One region of the Levilactobacillus yiduensis genome, then DNA from elsewhere that is predicted to be linked to it. Evidence: predicted binding sites of a transcription regulator. Region 1 holds the regulator's gene; each other region holds the start of a gene.

Region 1 (4,639 bases):
GTGGGTCTTTTGAGCCAGTAGCTCCATGACCCGGTCATAACTGGCATTGCCCCGTTCCATGGTGTTAAACAGCATCCCGACAGCAAACATCGGCCAAACCATCATGGCTAGGTAACTGATGAAGGACACCAGGTTCCCAATCGTAATCACGTTGTGGGTGACAAACAGGCCCCCAAGCACGATGGTCGCCACGTAAGAGATCGAGATAATTAAGGTAATGGCGGGGTCAAACATGGAATCCAACCGGTTCACGCGCCGGTTGATCTGAATGGTCTGGTCGACCTGACTGTCAAAGTCGGCAACGTCGGCGTCATCTTGACCGAGAGCCTTGATGACCTTGATGCCACTAATACTTTCCTGAGCCTTATTGTTCAGCCGCGAAAATGCCGCTTGAGACTCCCCAAAGGCCCGGTGAATCTTCTGTCCCAGATACCACGAGATGACCGCGAGAAATGGAAATGGCACGATGGCCAATAACGTCAGCCGCCAGTCGATCAATGCCATCATGGCAATCAACGTGGTACCCCCGGTAATAATCGCATCGGCGAATTGGAGAATCCCGCCGCCGGCGACCCGTTGGACGGCCTCCAAGTCATTGGTTGCGTGGGCCATCAGATCCCCGGTCCGATACTTCTGGTAAAAGACCCGGTCCATTTGCATGAAATGGTTGAACAGTCGGTTACGTAATAATTGCTCCAACCGGGCCGCACCACCCCAGATGGCGTTACGCCAAATGTAGCGCGTGCCATACTGGGCGAGTGCCGCCAGCGTCACGAATAATAAGTCCATGGCCAGCACGTGGCCCGTCATGGTCTGCCCGTGAATGCCATCGACCATGTTCCCGATGATCCGCGGGGGAATAATCGCGATGAGTGCCGTCAGCAACAAGCCAATGACCCCGACCAGGTATCGCCGCCATTCCAACCGGAAATACCAAGATAATTTGCGAAAAATACTCACGAACATCCCTCCTTAAAAATTAGAATATGATTAAAATATAGCACAGACTTTATCATTTTACTGGAAATCTGAGAAAATACAACGAAAAAGACTCGCTCCAGGAAGAAAACTGGAAGCGAGTCTCAAAAAAACCAACTTATTTTTTGTGTGCATTTTGTTGCATGGCGTTCATCATTTGATGAAGTTTCCGCTGTGAAGGCTTTTGGCCCATTTGCAACATCATTGCCCGTAATTGGTCTTCGTTGATTGGTGGATTGTCTTTCAGATAGTTTTCCATGTACTTCCGTGCGCCGAAAAAGCCACCCGCTGCACAGGCTAAACCGACGACGATCACGATTAAGATCCAGATCCAAGTTGCCAAGTCGTTTCCCCTCCTTTGATGAAGTCATTCATTTAACAATTCTACACAAACTTAAACCAAATTAAAAGAGCGAATCCCAAAAAGGACTCGCCATTACCGCTTAATCGTCCCGCAAGCCCTTGTTGCGTTGGATCTGACGGACCTTTTCAGGGGTAACTTCCTTGCCGTTCTTGTCGTAGACCTGCAGCATTTCAACTTGGCTACGGAAGCTGGCCTTGAAGAGCTTCAAATATTGTTGCCGTAAGCCAGCGCGTTCCGTCTTCTCAGCGGGCGTCAGGCCTTCAGCCTTGTTCTTGTGTGCGAGTTCGTTGATGCGTGTTAATAGGGTGTCCATTGTGGGTTCTGCCATGAACAGTCCTCCTTGTAAAAGTATTTGAGTTTAGTTACGTTATTTTCCTTGAAAATTCAAGTCGACACCTATCATATCAGGGTTATTTTCAAATTTCAACCAATTTAACCGAACATCTGTTTGAAAACGTTCGGTACCTATGCTACAATTGCACTAAACAAAACTACGAATGACGAACGAGGTGGCAGAAAAAATGAGTAAGGCTTCTGAAAGCAAACAAATCGCCGTTCTCCGCTTCATTTGGGAACGGGTCAATGAAAAAGGGTATCCCCCCACTGTCCGTGAAATTGGGGAAGCCGTTGCGCTTTCTTCAACGTCGACGGTCCACGGTCACATCGCCCGCCTAGAAAAGAAGGGGCTGTTAGTCAAGGACCCGACCAAGCCCCGGGCACTGGAAGTCACGCCCGCTGGGTTAGAAGAATTAGGCGTCCACGAAGAACAAACGCGAATTCCCGTCTTGGGAACCGTTACGGCCGGCGAACCAATCCTTGCCGTTCAGGAAGCCACGGACTACTTCCCCGTTCCGCCTGAATTTGAAAATGATGACGATCAGCTCTTTATGCTCACGATTCGGGGCGAAAGTATGATCAACATCGGCATCTTAAACGGCGACCAGGTCATCGTCCGCCGGCAACAATCCGCCGACAACGGCGATATCGTCATTGCCATGACGGAAGAAAATGAGGCCACTTGTAAACGGTTCTTCAAGGAAGCCGATCACTACCGGCTTCAACCAGAAAACGACACCATGGCCCCGATTATTTTGAATCACGTCAGCGTTTTGGGCAAAGTCGTCGGTCTATTCCGTGACGACGTCCACTAACGACCGCATACTTATGTTAAAAAGCCAGCTCTCCATCTGCGAGGGCTGACTTTTTTGCTGAAATTATCGGATTAAATGACTTTACCTTGGTAATGACTTTCTGGCAATGTGGCAAAATCATAGGCAGCCAAGGCTTCGGCTTCGCGGAGGTAGGCGTGGAGCCCTTCCGCTAGCATCAAGTTTAAGATGGTGTCCTTTTCGTGTAAGACCACGACTGGCTTCTTGCTGTGAAAGGCGTAACCAATCTCGAAGGCCGTCCCGGAGTCCACCTGGTCATCCACGAAGTCGACCAAGGCAACCACAACGTCCGCCTGGTCGATCTGGTGAACATCCATTTGGAAGGTTTGCGTCGCCCATTCAGGCGTGCCCATTTCTAGGCCAGGAATTTCACTTAACCGAGGGCTAAACACGTTGGCCACTCGGGGATTGGCAGCTAAGGCCTTTTCTGCCCGTTCGATCCGGGAAGTCTGTTCATCATCAAAGAAGGGTCCTGCTAAGTATACGTTAGTCAATCGAATCTCCTCATTTCTCTCTTGAATGTCTTTATTATACCCGAAACATTAACTCTATGCGATGGATTTTTGATTAATATTCGGTTATAATTCCCCGAGAAGCCGTTTTCATTGCTGAAGCCAAGAAAATATTCGAGTTTGCATAGTCTTTCACGTTTTGTTTGCTCTGGCCGACACGTCCTAACCTTCCTCACCGCTTTCATGCTATACTTAACCTAACTTATCATGCGGAGGGGTTAACATGTTCTTAGGAATTGCGATTCTGGGTGCCATTTTTATCGTCATTACCTTTTTTTCAGTAATCAACGCCGGGCGACGGGGAGAATCCCGGCGTGGGCCGCTGATCGTTTTAGTGCTCACGATTCTGGTCACGGCCGGTGCCGTTTGGAAACTGCCCTACTGGTCTGGCCATCAGCAGCGGGCCCAGTCAACCGAAAGTGCCGTTTCCAAAACGTCGGCCATCAGCTCGCAATCTGGTCAGGCCTTTGCTAGTAGCGACCACACCATGACCCAAGCAGATGCCGAAAAGCAGGTCACCCAACAATTAGCTAAGTCCCTGAAAAAGCTGGGGCCGGTGACCTTTGACCAGGCAACCAAGACGTACACACTGACCATTACCAATACCAGCCTAAAGAAGACCATCAAGGCCCTCCACGCGGACCCGAGTCAGGCCAAGCAAGCCAAATGGCCCAAGTTCGCGCACAACTTCATCCAAACCAGTGCCTCATTGAAGAAGGCTTTAGGTAAGGGCTACAGCTTGATCATCCGAGTCGGCAAGCAGTCTCCCGTCCTGGTCTACAAAGACGGCTACCTCACGAAGAACCAATTTGAGTAGATCAACCGAAATACGGTGACCAGTAGCATTTGATTTCGACTATTTAAAGTTCCTATGTAAAAAGGCGTTTGACGATTTCCGCCAAACGCCTTTTTAATTTCTAAAATTATCAGGATTCACCGTTGCCGGTACTGTCGCTGCTGGTGTTGCCGCCCCGCTAAATAGTATGGTGCGGTCACTTCGCCAACAGCCAACTGTGTATCACGACCATCATTGCTTAACTGTTGTTGGAAAATGGCCTCGTATTCGGCCACACTAACGGCTTGCCGGTCGGCCAACTGCTGCGCCAGGAAGGCCTCATCAAATCCGGAACGATACGTCGGCTGTAGCACACCACTGAAGAATTCGCCCTCAGCGCCGGACCCGTAACTGAAGAAGCCCAGCCGTTCACCACCGGTCAGCGTACCGTGCCGTAACAGGGACAAAAAGCTCAGATACAGCGATCCCGTGTATAGGTTCCCCACCTCACGATTGTCAGCTTGACTAGCTTCAAAGGCGGCCGTCAACGCTGCTTGTTGGGGCGTGGACGCTTCCGGTAAGATCTGCCGCAACCCCTTGCGCCCCATTTTCGTGAATGGCAAGTGGAATACAAAGGCTGAGAAATCAGCGATGGACCGAGCCGTCTGGGCCTGATAGTCTGACCAGACCGTTTTGAAGAAGTCCAAGTAGACGTTGGTTGAATATTTGCCATCGACCAGGGCTTCGGTCCGGTAGGTCGGCCGCCAAAAGTCCATCACGTCTTCTGTGTGGTAACTGCTGATGGCATCTAAGGCCAGGATACGGGGGTTAGCCGTGATCA
Region 2 (4,639 bases), on a different contig from region 1:
AGCGGTGGCGGGGCCGGCGTGATGGCTGACCTGAAGACGATGCAGGAGCGCAACGTCTTCGCCACGGCCGTTATCGTCGCGGTAACCGCGCAAAATACACTGGGCGTGCAGGACTTTATGGCCTTGCCGCAAAAGCTGATCGACGAACAATTCGCGTCTTTGGCGGACGACCTGAAGATTCGGGCCTGCAAGACGGGGATGCTGGCCGATGCGGCTCACGTGCATGGCGTCGTGGAAAATTTGAAGAAATACCAATTCGGCCCATTGACGGTTGACCCGGTGATGATTGCCAAGGGGGGCGCGGCGTTGTTGGCAGATGATGCCGTGGCCACGGTACGTGAGGAATTGGTCCCACTGGCGGATGTGTTGACGCCGAATTTACCGGAAGCCGAACGCTTGACTGAGCAAAAGATCACCACGGCGGCTGACATGGAACAGGCGGCAGTCGCACTGCAAGACTTGGGGGCCAAGAACATCATCATCAAGGGTGGTCACGAAGCCACGCCGGACAAGGCCAGTGATTTCGTCTTATTGGCGGACGGTCGGTCATTTTGGCTGACGGCACCACGGGTCGATACGGTGCGGACTCACGGCACGGGTGACACGCTGTCGTCTTGCATTACCGCCGAACTGGCGAAGGGCAAGGACTTTGAAACGGCCATTCGCATCGGCAAGGACTACGTGACGGCGGCCATCGCCAATCCAATCGCGGTCGGCCACGGTCACGGACCGTTGAATCATTGGGCTTACAATCAAGGAGGCGCTGAATAATGTCAGTGACGTTTGAATCAGGTCTGTTACGGGCCTATTTTGTGGCGGGGAGCCAAGACGTTCCCGGTCAAGATTTGCGCAAGGTGTTAGCGACCATGCTGGATGCCGGTATCACGGCGTTTCAGTTCAGAGACAAGGGTGCTAGCACGTTAAATGAGGAGCAGCGGGTGGCGCTGGGAAGCGATTTGCGCGTGCAATGCCATGAGGCCAATGTGCCATTTATCGTGGATGACGACGTGGATCTGGCCATCCTGCTCAATGCGGACGGCATTCACGTGGGTCAGAGCGACCAGAAGATTCAGCAGGTCATCAAAAAGGTCGATGGTCGGCGGATGTTCGTGGGGTTGTCGTGCAATACGGCTGAGCAAGTTGCCGCGGCCAACCAGATCGGCGGCATCGACTACATCGGGAGCGGTCCCATCTATCCGACCGTTTCCAAGGACGACGCGGATCCGGCCATGGGCGTCGATGGTCTGGCCGCACTCGTGCAACAGGCCAACGTGCCCATCGTGGCGATTGGCGGCGTGACGGTCAAGTCGTTGCCAGCCATTGCGGCGACCGGAGCGGCGGGCGTTGCGGTCATTACCCTGTTGACGCAGAGTACCGACCCGTATGCGGACACGCAAGCCATGCGCCAAGCCTTTGCCAAATAGAAACGGACACGCCTCACGTTCAAATTGTGTTGAACGGGGGGCGTGTTTTTTTGTGGAGACCCGTAAATCATTTAAATTGGTAAGGATGCTGTCTTAGCCACTCTGAAATACCTGTAACAGTCGGTTTTATCGTCTAAAACAACAAAAAACAGGCCCGATTTCACCGTGTTTAAGTGCGGCAAACCAGACCTGTTCCAAAGTTGAGGAAGCTAGTTGACTAGGGCTAACTTCACAAGTACATTCTAACACGACTACCAAATAAAAGCTATTAAAATATGACCATTCTGCAATATATTCGTTAATAAAATGTCCAAATGGGTGAGTAAGCTAACTGACCGATTTGGTTTAGGGAATGTCAAAATATTTCCCCAAATTGGTTACGACTTACGCCTGCTAATTGTGAGATGAATCACATTTAGCAGATAAAAAACGACAAATTAATTTGCCTGTTCCCCTTGTAAATTAGAACAAGTGTTCGTATAATGAGAACAACGAGAGGGGGAATACGTCATGGACTATTCGCAAGAGCCACACGGTCTGTTTTTTATGATCGACAACAAGTCCTTTTACGCCAGCGTCGAGAGCGTTGAGCGGGGACTGAATCCGTTACAGTCGATCATCGTCGTGATGTCCGAGGCCGATAACACGGGCTCAGGGCTGGTCTTGGCAACGTCACCGATGGCCAAGAAACTCTTTGGTATCAGTAATGTGTCGCGCCAATACGAAGTGCCGCATGATTCCCGTATCTTAGTTGTACCGCCGCGGATGAACTTGTACATTCAAAAGAATCTTGCCATCAATAAAATCTTCCGTGAGTACGTGGCGGATGCCGACCTATTTCCATACTCCATTGACGAATCCATTTTGGATATGACCAAGTCCTGGCGGTTATTTGGCCGCACACCGGAGGAAGTCGCCCGCAAGATTCAGCTACGGATTCGCCACGAGTTGGGGTTGTACACCACCGTGGGTATCGGGGAGAATCCGGTCCAAGCGAAATTGGCGTTGGACTTGCAGGCCAAACACGACCACGAATTGATCGGTCGCCTGACCTACGAGAATTTTCCCCGCTACATCTGGCCAATCACCAACCTGACGAAGGTGTGGAGTATTGGTCGCCGCACCGCCGCGCATCTTCAGCGCCTGGGCATTCACAGTATGGGGGAGCTGGCCCACGTGAACCCGTATGAACTGCAGCAGACGATGGGCCTGATTGGCGCGCAACTCTTTGCACTGGCCTGGGGCATCGACCGTAGCCACTTTACGCAGGTACGGCCACCCAAGGAAAAGAGCTGGAGCAACTCGCAGGTCTTGCCGCGCGATTATCAGGTCCAACGGGAGATTGAGTTGGTCTTACGAGAGATTGGCCAGCAAACGACCGCTCGCATGCGTCATCACCACCAACAGACAGGGTGCATCAGCCTGTACGTCGGCTTTGCTTGGGATGGCCAAGCCGACGACGGGCGTAGCGGGTTCAATCATAGCCGACGCATTGACCCGACCGACAACGCTCAGACAATCATCCGGGAATTGTTGACGTTGTTTCGGGATAATTGGGACGGCCAACCAGTCCGCAACTTGGGCGTGGGGTTGTCGCGTCTGAGTCCCAGTGGGCGCCTGCAACTGGATTTATTTCAGGACCCGCAGCGACAGATCAAGGACGATAAATTCGACCGGGTCATCGACGAGTTGCGGGATCGTTTCGGTAAGACCGCCGTGATTCCCGCCAGCAGCCTGCTCAAGGGCGGGACCATGTTGCGGCGGGCATCGTTAGTCGGCGGTCACAATGGGGGGAATAGCTTTGATTGATGAGACCAAGGAAGCCCAGCTGATTTTAAGCCGACTGGCACCGCTATTCACGGCCCAGTGGCACTGTCAGTATCGCTTGGACGTGATCAATAACCAGTACGGCCACGTCTTCAATTTCTTCTTAGACATCAAACGAAAAAATCACCGCGAACGGTCGATTCCGCTCCATTCGCTCCATACCACCGACCTGGCCGTCTTGGAACGGGTACTGACGCAGGTGCGGCAGGACACGGCGCTCACGCTGAATTTCGTCGACTTCGGTCGGGTGCGTTGGCCCCTGAGTCAGCGCTGGATTCGTTAGGAAGCGAGGCGTCATGATCTTGCATCAGACTGACAATGACGACCTCGCCCAGAACTTCTTTGCCCGTGATTATCACGATCGCGGCATGTTGAAGTGGGGTGGGTTCTACTTGTCTGACCACACCAGTGCTTTGGCCAAAATGCATGCGGCCGAGCAGGTGGAACAGCCCTTGCCTGAACAAACTGCGGCGGTCGTCAGTGAGCGACTCGCCGCAGCCTGGCGCAGTCAACAGCCGGTCCATTTGCAGTTAAACGTGGTGGATGACAACCAGACGATCCAGCTCTTGGATGGCGTGGTTGCCGGGGTGTTTGACGATCAAATCATTTGCCAGCTGCCTACCGGTAAATGCCAATCGGTAGCGTTGGCGGCAATCCGATGCGTTGTTCTAACTAAAAACGTGCACTGACCACAGCGAGGGTCGGCGCACGTTTTTGGTTACCAAAGATTAGCAAAGGGACCATCGATGCCGACCGCGACATCAGTGTTCCCTTTGTTGGAGATTGAGTTATGGTGTGTTTCACAGATGGGCTGAAACCCACCTCGGGGCCAGTATAACATTGCGGCGGCCGTTTGTTTACTGGTTCGGTACTGATTGTGCGATTAACACCTTTATTGACGGCTGGGTCTGGCCGCCTCCGGTCTGCCAAATATGAGCCGGAACGCGGTGGGCGGACGGGTCGAGCCAAGGGGCGGTCTCGACACCTCATCTTCGAGCCGAAGACCACGTCTCAAAGACGCCAGTTACCTAACCGGCATGAAGCGCGCCGCCAAGGTAACTCCCACGGCTGAGCTCATATTTGACGGACCTCCGGCTACAAGGGTGGCTGCCAATCGTCCACTATGTTGGTGTAGGTCTGGCCGCCTACCGTGGCGCGAAATCTAGGTTGGAACGCTGGGGGAGGACGTTCTGAGCCAAAGCCCGGTCTCAGCACTTGCTTTGAGCCGAAGGCCACGTCTCAAAGTCACCAATTTACCAGCAAGGAGCGCTGCTAAATTCCCCGGCTGAACCTAGATTTCGCGCCACTCTCGGCTACAAGGGTGGTTGCCAGCAGCGGTTAGGTGATTTGTATTGGTCAGCCGATGATGATTGCCGTTCCGGTCCATG
Region 3 (4,639 bases), on a different contig from region 1:
GTCTGAAGTTAATTGATTAAAAATCGGCAACAGGAAAGTATGGGTTTTCCCACTTCCCGTTTGTGATTGGCCCACAACGTCTTTACCCGCCGCAATCACGGGAATCAACTTTTCTTGGACCTTGGTCGGCTCGGTGAAGCCAATCTTGTGCAACGCCGTCATGATGTACGGCTGTAGCTTGAATTCATTAAAATCTGCGGTCATTCATTTTCTCCTTTAGTGCTAGCCACCAACTCATCGAGCTCGTGGATAACCTGGTCAATTTCTGCCTGATCGTGGGCCGTGGCACCACTGGCAAGGGCGTGGCCGCCCCCACCGTGGTTCTTCGCCAATTCATTGATGGATGGTCCCTTGGAACGGAGCCGAATCCGGAACGTCTTGTCCTTGGATTCCACAAAAATGGCCCAAGCGACCACCGTGGTGATCTTTCCGGGTAGCGGTACGACCGCGGACGTCGAATCCTTGGCCGACAAGCCAAAGGATTCCACGATTTCGTCGGTCAACTTTAAATAAGCCGCCCCACTTGGCAAAATTTCTAAGTTCTGGTAAACGTAAGCGGACAACCGCGCCATAGCGGGCGAAATTTCGTCTTCCGCCTGGTTGACGTCGGTCATCGAGAAGTTGTACGTCAACAGCTTGCCAGCAACGGCAAACGTGTTGGCGGAGGTGGCGGGGTACATGAAGCGACCCGTGTCGCCAATAATGCCGGCATACAGTAGCCGTGCCGCATCGTCTGGCAGCGTCAATTCCGCTTGGTTAGCGGCGTACCAATCGTACATGATTTCTGAGGTGCTGGACGCTTGGTCCAAGACCCATTGGATGTCGCCAAAGGCATCATCATTGGGATGGTGGTCGATCTTAATGACCGCCGCCCCCGTTGACCAACGTTCATCGTCGATCCGTGGTTGGTTAGCCGTGTCCACAACGATCACTAACGCCTCGTGATACGCATCGTCAGGCACATCTTGGTCGGCCTGGCCCATCCAATCAAAGCCTGGATAGTGTTTGCCCACAGCGAAGATCTTCTTATCGGGAAAACTAGCCCGTAAAATGTCCCGTAAGGCCAGCTGCGCCCCAATACAGTCAGGATCTGGCCGTTGGTGACGGTGAATCATAATTGTTTGGTATTTCTTGATTTCTTCTAAAATGGCAGCTTCAATAGCCATAATTTCACCCGTTTTCTATCCGATTTTTTCGACCAAGACGCGTCGATACCGCGTTTCAGTATACAAGTTTTGGCGCCTAATTTCAAAGAAAGTTTACGGCTTTTCGTTCAGTCACGGTCGGTTCGATCGCCATCAAACAGCGGTAGGCGGACATTTTCAAATGTTTGCGCGGCTAGTCCGGTCAGCGTGATGCCCAACAAGCGCACCTGCTCGTCGGCGCTGGCCACACTGTGATACAGGTCTAACGCCAGGTCGTAGTACACCGCGGCATCGTTCTCAATGAAGTCAGTCTGGGTCACGCGTTTGGTAATCGTGTTGAACTCGCTGTCCCGCAACTTAAGGACCAAGGTCTTGCCGTGGCGTTGTTTTTGCTTAACGGTCACGGCAACCATTTCGGCTAGCCGCTGGAGTTGGCTTTCGACCTCGCCGACCGACGCCAACGGCGGGCCGTAAGTGCGCTCCTTGCCAATCGACTTGCGTTCACGCTGGTACTCGACCGGCCGCTCATCAATGCCGCGCACCCGCTGATAGAGCACGTAGCCGAATTTACCAAAGTCATGAATCAGCTCGAGTTGCGAGCGCTGATACAGGTCGGCCCCGGTCAGGATTCCCAGCTCATGCATCTTGGGCACCGTCTTCTTACCGACCCCGCGGTAGCGTTCAATGGGCAACGCCATCAAGAAGTCGTGGGCGTCCTCGGGCAAAATGACGCTGACCCCCACCGGCTTGCGAAAGTCCGAGGCCTCCTTGGCCAGAAACTTGCTGTAGGAAATCCCGGTCGAACAGGTCAAATGCGTCTTATCGAAAATCTCCACTTGAATCTCATGGGCGACCTGAACCGCGGAATGCAGGTGTTTTTTGTTCTCGGTCACGTCCAGATAGGCTTCGTCAAACGCCACGGTTTCAATCTTATCGGTATATTCATGAAAAATGGCGTGAATCTGATCGGAAATCTCGCGGTAATGCGGGAAATCTGGGGTCTTAAAGGTAGCCTTGGGCGCCAGCTTTAAGGCTTCGTTGGCATTCATTGCCGAGTGCACACCGAGCTTTCTGGCGACGTAATTGGCGGTGGTCACCACGCCGCGGCCGCCAGTCGTTCTGGGGTCCCGAGCAATGATCAACGCGTGGCCCTTGAATTCGGGGTGGTCGCGCTCCTCAATGGAGGCGTAAAAGGCATCCATGTCGACGTGAATAATTTTGCGTTGCGTATACTTCTCCGGCACCACGCGGGCCACCCCCCTTCTTGGACAATCTACATCATGGCCACTGGTTAGAAATTGTGACCTCCCTTTAATAATTAAATTATACCCAAACAAACGTTTGTCTTCAATTACTTAAGGCTGGAAAACGAAATTCGGCTAGAGCTATTGTCGCTATGCGGTTTATGACGTTAAGATTAGTCGTTTACAATTTCGTATTAGAAACTGGCCGCCTACCGTCCGCCAAATATGGGTCGGAACGCGGTGGGCGGACCGGACCGAGCCTGAGGAACGGTCTCGGCCTCGCTTTGAGCCGAGAACCCGCGTCTCAAAGACGCCAGTTTCCTAAGTGGCATGGATCGCGCCACTAAGGAAACTCCCACGGCTGAACCCATATTTGGCGAACTCTCGGCTACAAGTGTGCATGCTAATAACAGTCAGCTTAGCCCCAGATAGCAGCCCAACTGACAATCAATCTTTAGCTAACACAGTGTTGCCGATAATCATCAACCTGCCAGAGATGATGCCAACTGTGTCGAGCCGAGAGACCGCTCCGCAGGCTGGAGGTGTCTCCCATAAGCAGGCAAAATCCCTGACTGACGCAGGCTTATGGTTTCACCAATATTAGCGGACAGAACATTGGCCTCCTGGGAAGCAACGCGCTAATACAATCATTTATGGCCGCCTATCCTACGAGAAATGACATCAGATTTATCTGCTAACTGCCGTTACGTCGGGATTAGCCTAAATGTTTCGACGGATTCTTCAGCGAAAGGGTTACTTTTCTCCGGCTAATTTCGTTAGTACCAGTAAAGGGAAATTTATCGCGAAAAAAAAACGGCCTCCAGGAGACCGTACTTTTCGCACTATTTAGCTGAGTCATCATCAGTTGACTCGGTAGCGTCGTCCGTTGCTTTGGCGTCGCTAGCTGAATCATCAGCGGCACTGTCAGCTGGCTTGTCGTCGCTAGCAGCTTCACTGGTCTTTTCTTCAGCGGCTGGGGCCGTCACAGCTTGCGGTGCTTGTGACGTTACCTGCGCAATGGCCCGCAGGTCAAAGACTAAGTAGATACCATCACAGTCCAAAGTTGCCGTTTGGTCCGCTTGGTTGATTTCATCGATCACACCGTGTAACCGGCCAATCGTGATGACGTGATCACCCTTTTTAAGTTGGCTCATCATGTCACGGTGCTTCTTTTGTTGCTTTTGTTGTGGCCGCAACATCAAGAAGTACATCAACGCTAAGAAAACAACTAAGATAATCAACGTTGAGTAACCGCCACCAGCACCGGCAGCAATCGTTAAGTTTCCTAACACATTTGTTCACCCCTTTATGGTCTATCTATTGGACAACTTTACCAGAATCCAAGGAATCCGTCCAATTATTTTTAGAAATTCTTCGGATGTTCGGCATTGTAGCCGTACTTTTCAAACACTTCTGCCCGTAAGTCTAGTAAATTATCATCTAAAATGGCCTGGCGCACCCGTTTCATCAGGTGATGCAAGAAGTACAGGTTGTGATAACTGGTCAAGCGACGGCCGAAGTCCTCGTCTGCCTTGAACAGGTGCCGCAAGTACGCCCGGGTGTAGTGTCGGCAAACGTAACAGTCGCATTCGTCGTCGATGGGGCCAAAGTCGTGAGTGTACACGGCATTTTTGACCACCAGCCGACCGTGACTGGTCATGCAGGTCCCTTTGCGGGCGATTCGTGTCGGCAACACGCAATCAAACATGTCGACCCCACGCATGACCCCGTCAATCAAGGAATCTGCGGTCCCCACACCCATTAAATAGCGTGGCTTGTTTTCCGGCAATAATGGCGTCGTAAACGCCAAGATGCGGTTCATTTCTTCCTTGGACTCACCGACGGACAACCCACCGATCGAGTATCCCGGAAAGTCCAAGCTGACCAGGTCTTTGGCGGATTGCCGCCGCAGGTCCTCGAAGCCGGCTCCCTGAACGATACCGAAGAGTCCCTGAGTATCTGGATTAGCATGGGCCTTCAAGCCCCGTTCCGCCCAGCGACTAGTCCGTTCGACGGAATGCTTCACGTAGTCATAACTTTCAAAGAATGGCGGGCATTCGTCCAAGCTCATCATGATGTCGGGACCTAATTTATTCTCGATATCGATGGCCTTTTCCGGTGACAAGAAGAGCCGGTCGCCGTTGATCTCATTTCTGAAATGAACGCCTTCTTCGGTCAACTTACGATGCTTGGCCAGTGAGAAGACTTGGAAGCCCCCGGAATCAGTCAAAATTCCCTTATTCCAGTTCA
Region 4 (4,639 bases), on a different contig from region 1:
CATGGACTTGATGGCCCCGTTGCCCCCGTTTTTAGCCTTGAACTTCCGGGAATACCGGAAATCCATCAGCGTCCGTAAGCCTTCGTCGACTTGGAAAATGATGTTCCCACCACGACCACCGTCACCGCCGGCTGGGCCACCGTTGGGCACGAATTTTTCCCGACGGAAGGCCACCATGCCATTCCCGCCGTTTCCGGCCTTCACGTTAATTTTAACTTGATCTACAAACATAATTTTATTCCTCGTTTTCTAAACCAGCGCGTGCTGCTTTCTCAGTGTGACTCCTGCTAGCCAGTATACCGGCAAACGGCCGCCACGTCAAAGATTGGTTGGCGTTCGCGGACTTTTTATTTCAGCCGTCTCCGCTGCTAACGTGACATGGATGGTTTGGGCCACGGTCTGACTGATGCCTAACTTCCGCAGGTCATCGACGTCCGCTTCACCGATCTTCTTGGTCGACCCGAACTTACGTAAGAGCTTGTTGCGGGTCTTGGGCCCAACACCGGGAATCCGGTCCAACCGCGAACTCAAGGAGTGCTTGGTGTGGACCTGCCGGTGGAAGGTAATGGCAAAACGGTGGACCTCATCTTGAATCCGCTGAACCAGGTAAAAGCCCTGACTCTTGGGGTCCAAATGCACGTGGTGGTCGTCGGGACCAAATAACAGGTCGGCCGTCTTATGGTGGTCATTTTTGACCATCCCCGCCACCGGAATGTGCAGGTCAAATTCGTCGGCTAGGACCTCCTTGACGGCATTCATTTGAATGTCGCCCCCATCCATCAAAATCAGGTCGGGCATCGCCGCATGTTCCTTTAAGAGCCGACCATAGCGACGCCGAATGACTTCCAGCGTGCTGGCCGTTTCGTCCGCGTGATCGACCGTTCGTAATTTATACTTCCGGTACAACTTCTTATTGGGTTGACCATCAACGAAGACGACCATTGCGGAAACTAGGTCGGCCCCTTGAATGTGTGAGTGGTCAAAAGCTTCGATCTTGTGACCGGGCGCAATGCCCAGGGCATCAGTGATTTCTTTCATTGCCCCCGTGGTCTTGCTTTCATCCAGCTCCAAGAGCCGAAATTTCTCGTCTAAGACCAGTTTGGCGTTCTTACCGGCCATCTCCAGCAAATCCCGTTTGGTCCCCCGCTGCGGCGTTCTAACGGGCACTTTCAGCAGTTCTTCGATCACCTCATGGTCGATGCTGGCCGGCACCAAGATCTCCCGTGGCAGGACCGTGTTTTTCCGTTGATAGAACTGAACGATGAAGCTGGCCAATTCTTCTTCGGCCGAGTTGATGACTGGGAACAGGCGCTTCTCGCGTTTCATCAGTCGCGCCTGGCGAATGAAGAAGACCTGAATCGACAGCCAGCCCTTGTCCAGGTAAAAGTTAAAAATGTCCCGGGGCGTGTTGTCATTGGAAATAATCTTTTGCTTTTCCACGGTCGCTTCAATATAACGGATCTGGTCACGTAACTCGGCCGCCCGCTCGTATTCCATGTCGCTAGCCGCCTTGGCCATCCGCTCGCTGAGTTCTTTCTTGGCGTGTGCCACGTTGCCATTTAAAAAGGACTTGATCTGACGAATCTGGTGATCATAATCGGCCTCGGGCACCTCTTTGAAGCAAGCACCCAAGCACTGGCCCATATGGTAATACAGGCACGGCCGCCCCTGGTAACCGGTACACCGGCGCAACGGGTAAACCTTCTGTAAGAAATGCATGGTCTCTTCGGCCGCATAAACGTTGGGATACGGGCCAAAGTAGTAGGCGCCATCCTTGCGAATATCACTGACCAGCAGGAGTTGAGGGTCGCGTTCATGGGTGATCTTAATATAAGGATACCCCGTCCCCCGCTTCAGCTTGATGTTAAAGTACGGCTGGTGCTTTTGAATCAGCGTGATTTCGAGCAAAAAGGCCTCTTTATCGGTCGAAGTGATGATCGTTTCAAAGTCGACGATCTCACTGACCAACTGGGCCGTCTTGCCAGTATGACTACTCTTGAAGTAAGACCGCACCCGGTTCTTCAGGTTCTTGGCCTTACCCACGTAAATAATTTGACTGTTAATATTCTTCATCAGGTAACAGCCGGGAAGGCCCGGCAGTAACGCTAGTTTATGCTCCAAATATTCCGACGCCAAGGAAGATCCCTCCCGTTTTTAATCGTTATGATAAGCCTTTAAAGTATAGGCCGAATGTCTGTTTGGTGCAAGCGAAACCCCCTGGCCGCTTTAAAAATGACAAATCGGTCTAATTCTGCTATGATTACTGAAAAAGCAAGGAGGTGGTTCGCTTTGGCATTAAAGGTTAAACGTCAAGACGACCTGGATTCCATGTTCGGTAAATTTGCCCAAATGGACCCAACGGATGTGAAGCGTGACAAGTTCTTGAAGCGCAACGATGAACACAAGAACGACAAGAAGGGTAAGGGCTTGATCAAGGATGACCAGATCAAGCACGAGCAAAAACACGAACACGACTAGGTTGCGAAAAGGACTCACACGGTAATTTACCGCGTGGGTCCTTTTGTGTCTTATGATAAAATCAGATGCCACCGTCAGTTCACGGAAAGCCAGTCGTTTCAGCACAGCTGGTACCGTTTCTGGCTGATGCCGTGAATCACAGGTAATGACTACTGATATCGTCTTAGTCTCCGTCGACCGCACAGCTGCACACCAGATAGTCCGTACTGGCCGCCTTACCGTTCGCCAAATTTGGACCGTGACGCTGTGGGAAGGACCGGTCGAAGCCAAAGAGCGGTCTTCACCCTCGCTTCGAGCCGAAAATCACGTCTCGAAGACGCCAGTTTCCAAGCAGGTCACTTGAAAACGCCCACGGCTGAGTCCAAATTTAGCTCACTCACGGCTACCTGGCGGACTATCCACTAATGTAGATGAATGTTACCATTCCAGCGATGCTCCTGCTAACTTCGTGGATAATCACTGACGTAACCGGAGGCAGTCAAAGGTGTAGGTTGCTGTGACAACGGTGTTAGCTGAGCGGTTTTCTCAGCTTACAGCGTGGGACGCGTTTGGAGACTGACGGGATTGGTCAGGCTTCAAACCGAGCCGGCGGACCGATTCTCAGGCCGCTGACGTTCCCCACAGCTACCGAAATCTTTGACAGCCGCAGGTGGTAGCGTGGACTGATTCAATATCCAGAGTCCCTGTCAGCTGGGTATTACTAAGTGTTTTTGCACTTACAATCGAAGGCGGTTGGCTAGTGATTCGGTTGGTACCCATGCGGATACCGGGCGTTCAGCCGTTTGATGTTGTCTTGGGCAACCTCCTCGAAGTCGATATCGGCCCACTGAGAAATTTGGCTGAGGTACCACAGCACGTCGCCCATTTCTTTAACGATGGCGTCGTGGTCCATGTCCTTGCCGTGAAAGGTGTAGTTCTTGACCAGATCCACGACCTGGCCCGTTTCACCGGCTAAGCCCAGAGCACAATTCGTTAGCACCTGTTCGTTGCCGTACAACGTCCGGTTGGCAGCTTTTTGATATTCGTTAAATTCCACTTCTATTCCTCCCCAAAGGCTTGTTGCTCGATCCAATTCCAAACGGCATCCTTGCCGATCTTCTTAGGGGCCGAGAACATGATGATGTTGTCCGTATTTGGCAGGTCCATCGTCTTTTTAATGCGACTGACGGCCTGGTTCCATTTGCCATGGGCGATCTTATCGCTCTTGGTGGCCACAATCAGCGTTGGCAGGCCGTAATAGGCCAACCAACGGTACATCTGGACATCATCTTCGGTTGGGGCGTGACGGGCGTCTACCAGCGATACAACGCCCTTTAATTGGTCGCGTTGGGTCAAGTAGGTTTCGATCATCGTCCCCCACTTTTCCCGCTCAGTCTTTGAGACTTTGGCGTAGCCGTACCCCGGCACATCCACGAAGTAGAGTTGGTCCTCCACGTTGTAAAAGTTCAGGGTCTGCGTCTTACCGGGTTGACTCGATGTCCGGGCATAGGAATTCCGGTTGATCAGGACGTTCGTTAGCGAGGATTTACCCACGTTAGAACGACCCACCAAGGCAATTTCTGGGTATCCCGTTGTCGGGTACTGCACGGGGTCGACCGCGCTCATGACGAGTTCTACATGATTGACTTCCATTAGTTAGTCCATCCTCTCCAAAATATCTTTCACCATTCTAACACACAACGCCCCCGGAAATGGCGGAAACCTGTGGGGATTTTCGGTGACGTTTGGCAAAAGCCCGGCCCCGCCAACGTTTGCTTCCGTAAAAAAAGTGACCGAAGATTTCTCCTCGGTCACCCAGCGACTTCAACTTAAGAAGCCTTTTGATCCTTCAAAACTAATTCAGGTTCCGCGTGATTCGTGACCGTATCGGCCGTGATGATGACCTTGGCCACATCGTTACGACTTGGCAGGTCAAACATAATGTCACGCATGACGTCTTCAATGATAGACCGCAAGCCCCGGGCCCCAGTGTTGCGGGCAATGGCTAACTTGGCCATTTCACGTAACGCTGCTGGCTGGAACTGCAGGTCGACATTGTCCAACGACAAGAGCTTTTCGTATTGCTTAACCAACGCATTCTTCGGTTCGGTCAAGATCCGGACTAAATCATTTTCGTCCAGCTTTTCCAGCGCCGTCAGAATTGGCAACCGCCCGATAAATT

What was found. Region 1 encodes LexA, which represses DNA repair genes until DNA is damaged. Its sites were predicted from a motif close to CNAACANNTGTTNG; they were not measured.
Region 2: NGM66_RS09875 (Y-family DNA polymerase) is a predicted target of LexA. The motif match lies at 1,889-1,902, and genes of this name have one in related genera.
Region 3: dinB (DNA polymerase IV) is a predicted target of LexA. The motif match lies at 2,476-2,489, and genes of this name have one in related genera.
Region 4: uvrC (excinuclease ABC subunit UvrC) is a predicted target of LexA. The motif match lies at 2,188-2,201, and genes of this name have one in related genera.

Annotation. Positions count from the first base shown of each region.
Region 1 is NZ_JAMXAZ010000009.1:89,190-93,828, forward strand. It holds gene NGM66_RS07250 (ABC transporter ATP-binding protein) at 1-960, opposite strand, end outside; gene NGM66_RS07255 (YneF family protein) at 1,097-1,321, opposite strand; gene NGM66_RS07260 (DUF896 domain-containing protein) at 1,422-1,670, opposite strand; gene lexA (transcriptional repressor LexA) at 1,864-2,493, shown strand; gene NGM66_RS07270 (nucleoside 2-deoxyribosyltransferase) at 2,565-3,005, opposite strand; gene NGM66_RS07275 (hypothetical protein) at 3,247-3,840, shown strand; gene NGM66_RS07280 (hydroxymethylglutaryl-CoA synthase) at 3,957-4,639, opposite strand, start outside.
Region 2 is NZ_JAMXAZ010000017.1:40,214-44,852, forward strand. It holds gene thiD (bifunctional hydroxymethylpyrimidine kinase/phosphomethylpyrimidine kinase) at 1-771, shown strand, start outside; gene thiE (thiamine phosphate synthase) at 771-1,424, shown strand; gene NGM66_RS09875 (Y-family DNA polymerase) at 1,935-3,233, shown strand; gene NGM66_RS09880 (hypothetical protein) at 3,226-3,534, shown strand; gene NGM66_RS09885 (hypothetical protein) at 3,548-3,940, shown strand.
Region 3 is NZ_JAMXAZ010000006.1:54,937-59,575, forward strand. It holds gene NGM66_RS05040 (DEAD/DEAH box helicase) at 1-204, opposite strand, end outside; gene NGM66_RS05045 (DHH family phosphoesterase) at 201-1,166, opposite strand; gene dinB (DNA polymerase IV) at 1,274-2,392, opposite strand; gene yajC (preprotein translocase subunit YajC) at 3,232-3,681, opposite strand; gene tgt (tRNA guanosine(34) transglycosylase Tgt) at 3,753-4,639, opposite strand, start outside.
Region 4 is NZ_JAMXAZ010000002.1:12,818-17,456, forward strand. It holds gene obgE (GTPase ObgE) at 1-231, opposite strand, end outside; gene uvrC (excinuclease ABC subunit UvrC) at 319-2,136, opposite strand; gene NGM66_RS01665 (SPJ_0845 family protein) at 2,290-2,478, shown strand; gene NGM66_RS01670 (nucleoside triphosphate pyrophosphohydrolase family protein) at 3,215-3,514, opposite strand; gene yihA (ribosome biogenesis GTP-binding protein YihA/YsxC) at 3,517-4,110, opposite strand; gene clpX (ATP-dependent Clp protease ATP-binding subunit ClpX) at 4,287-4,639, opposite strand, start outside.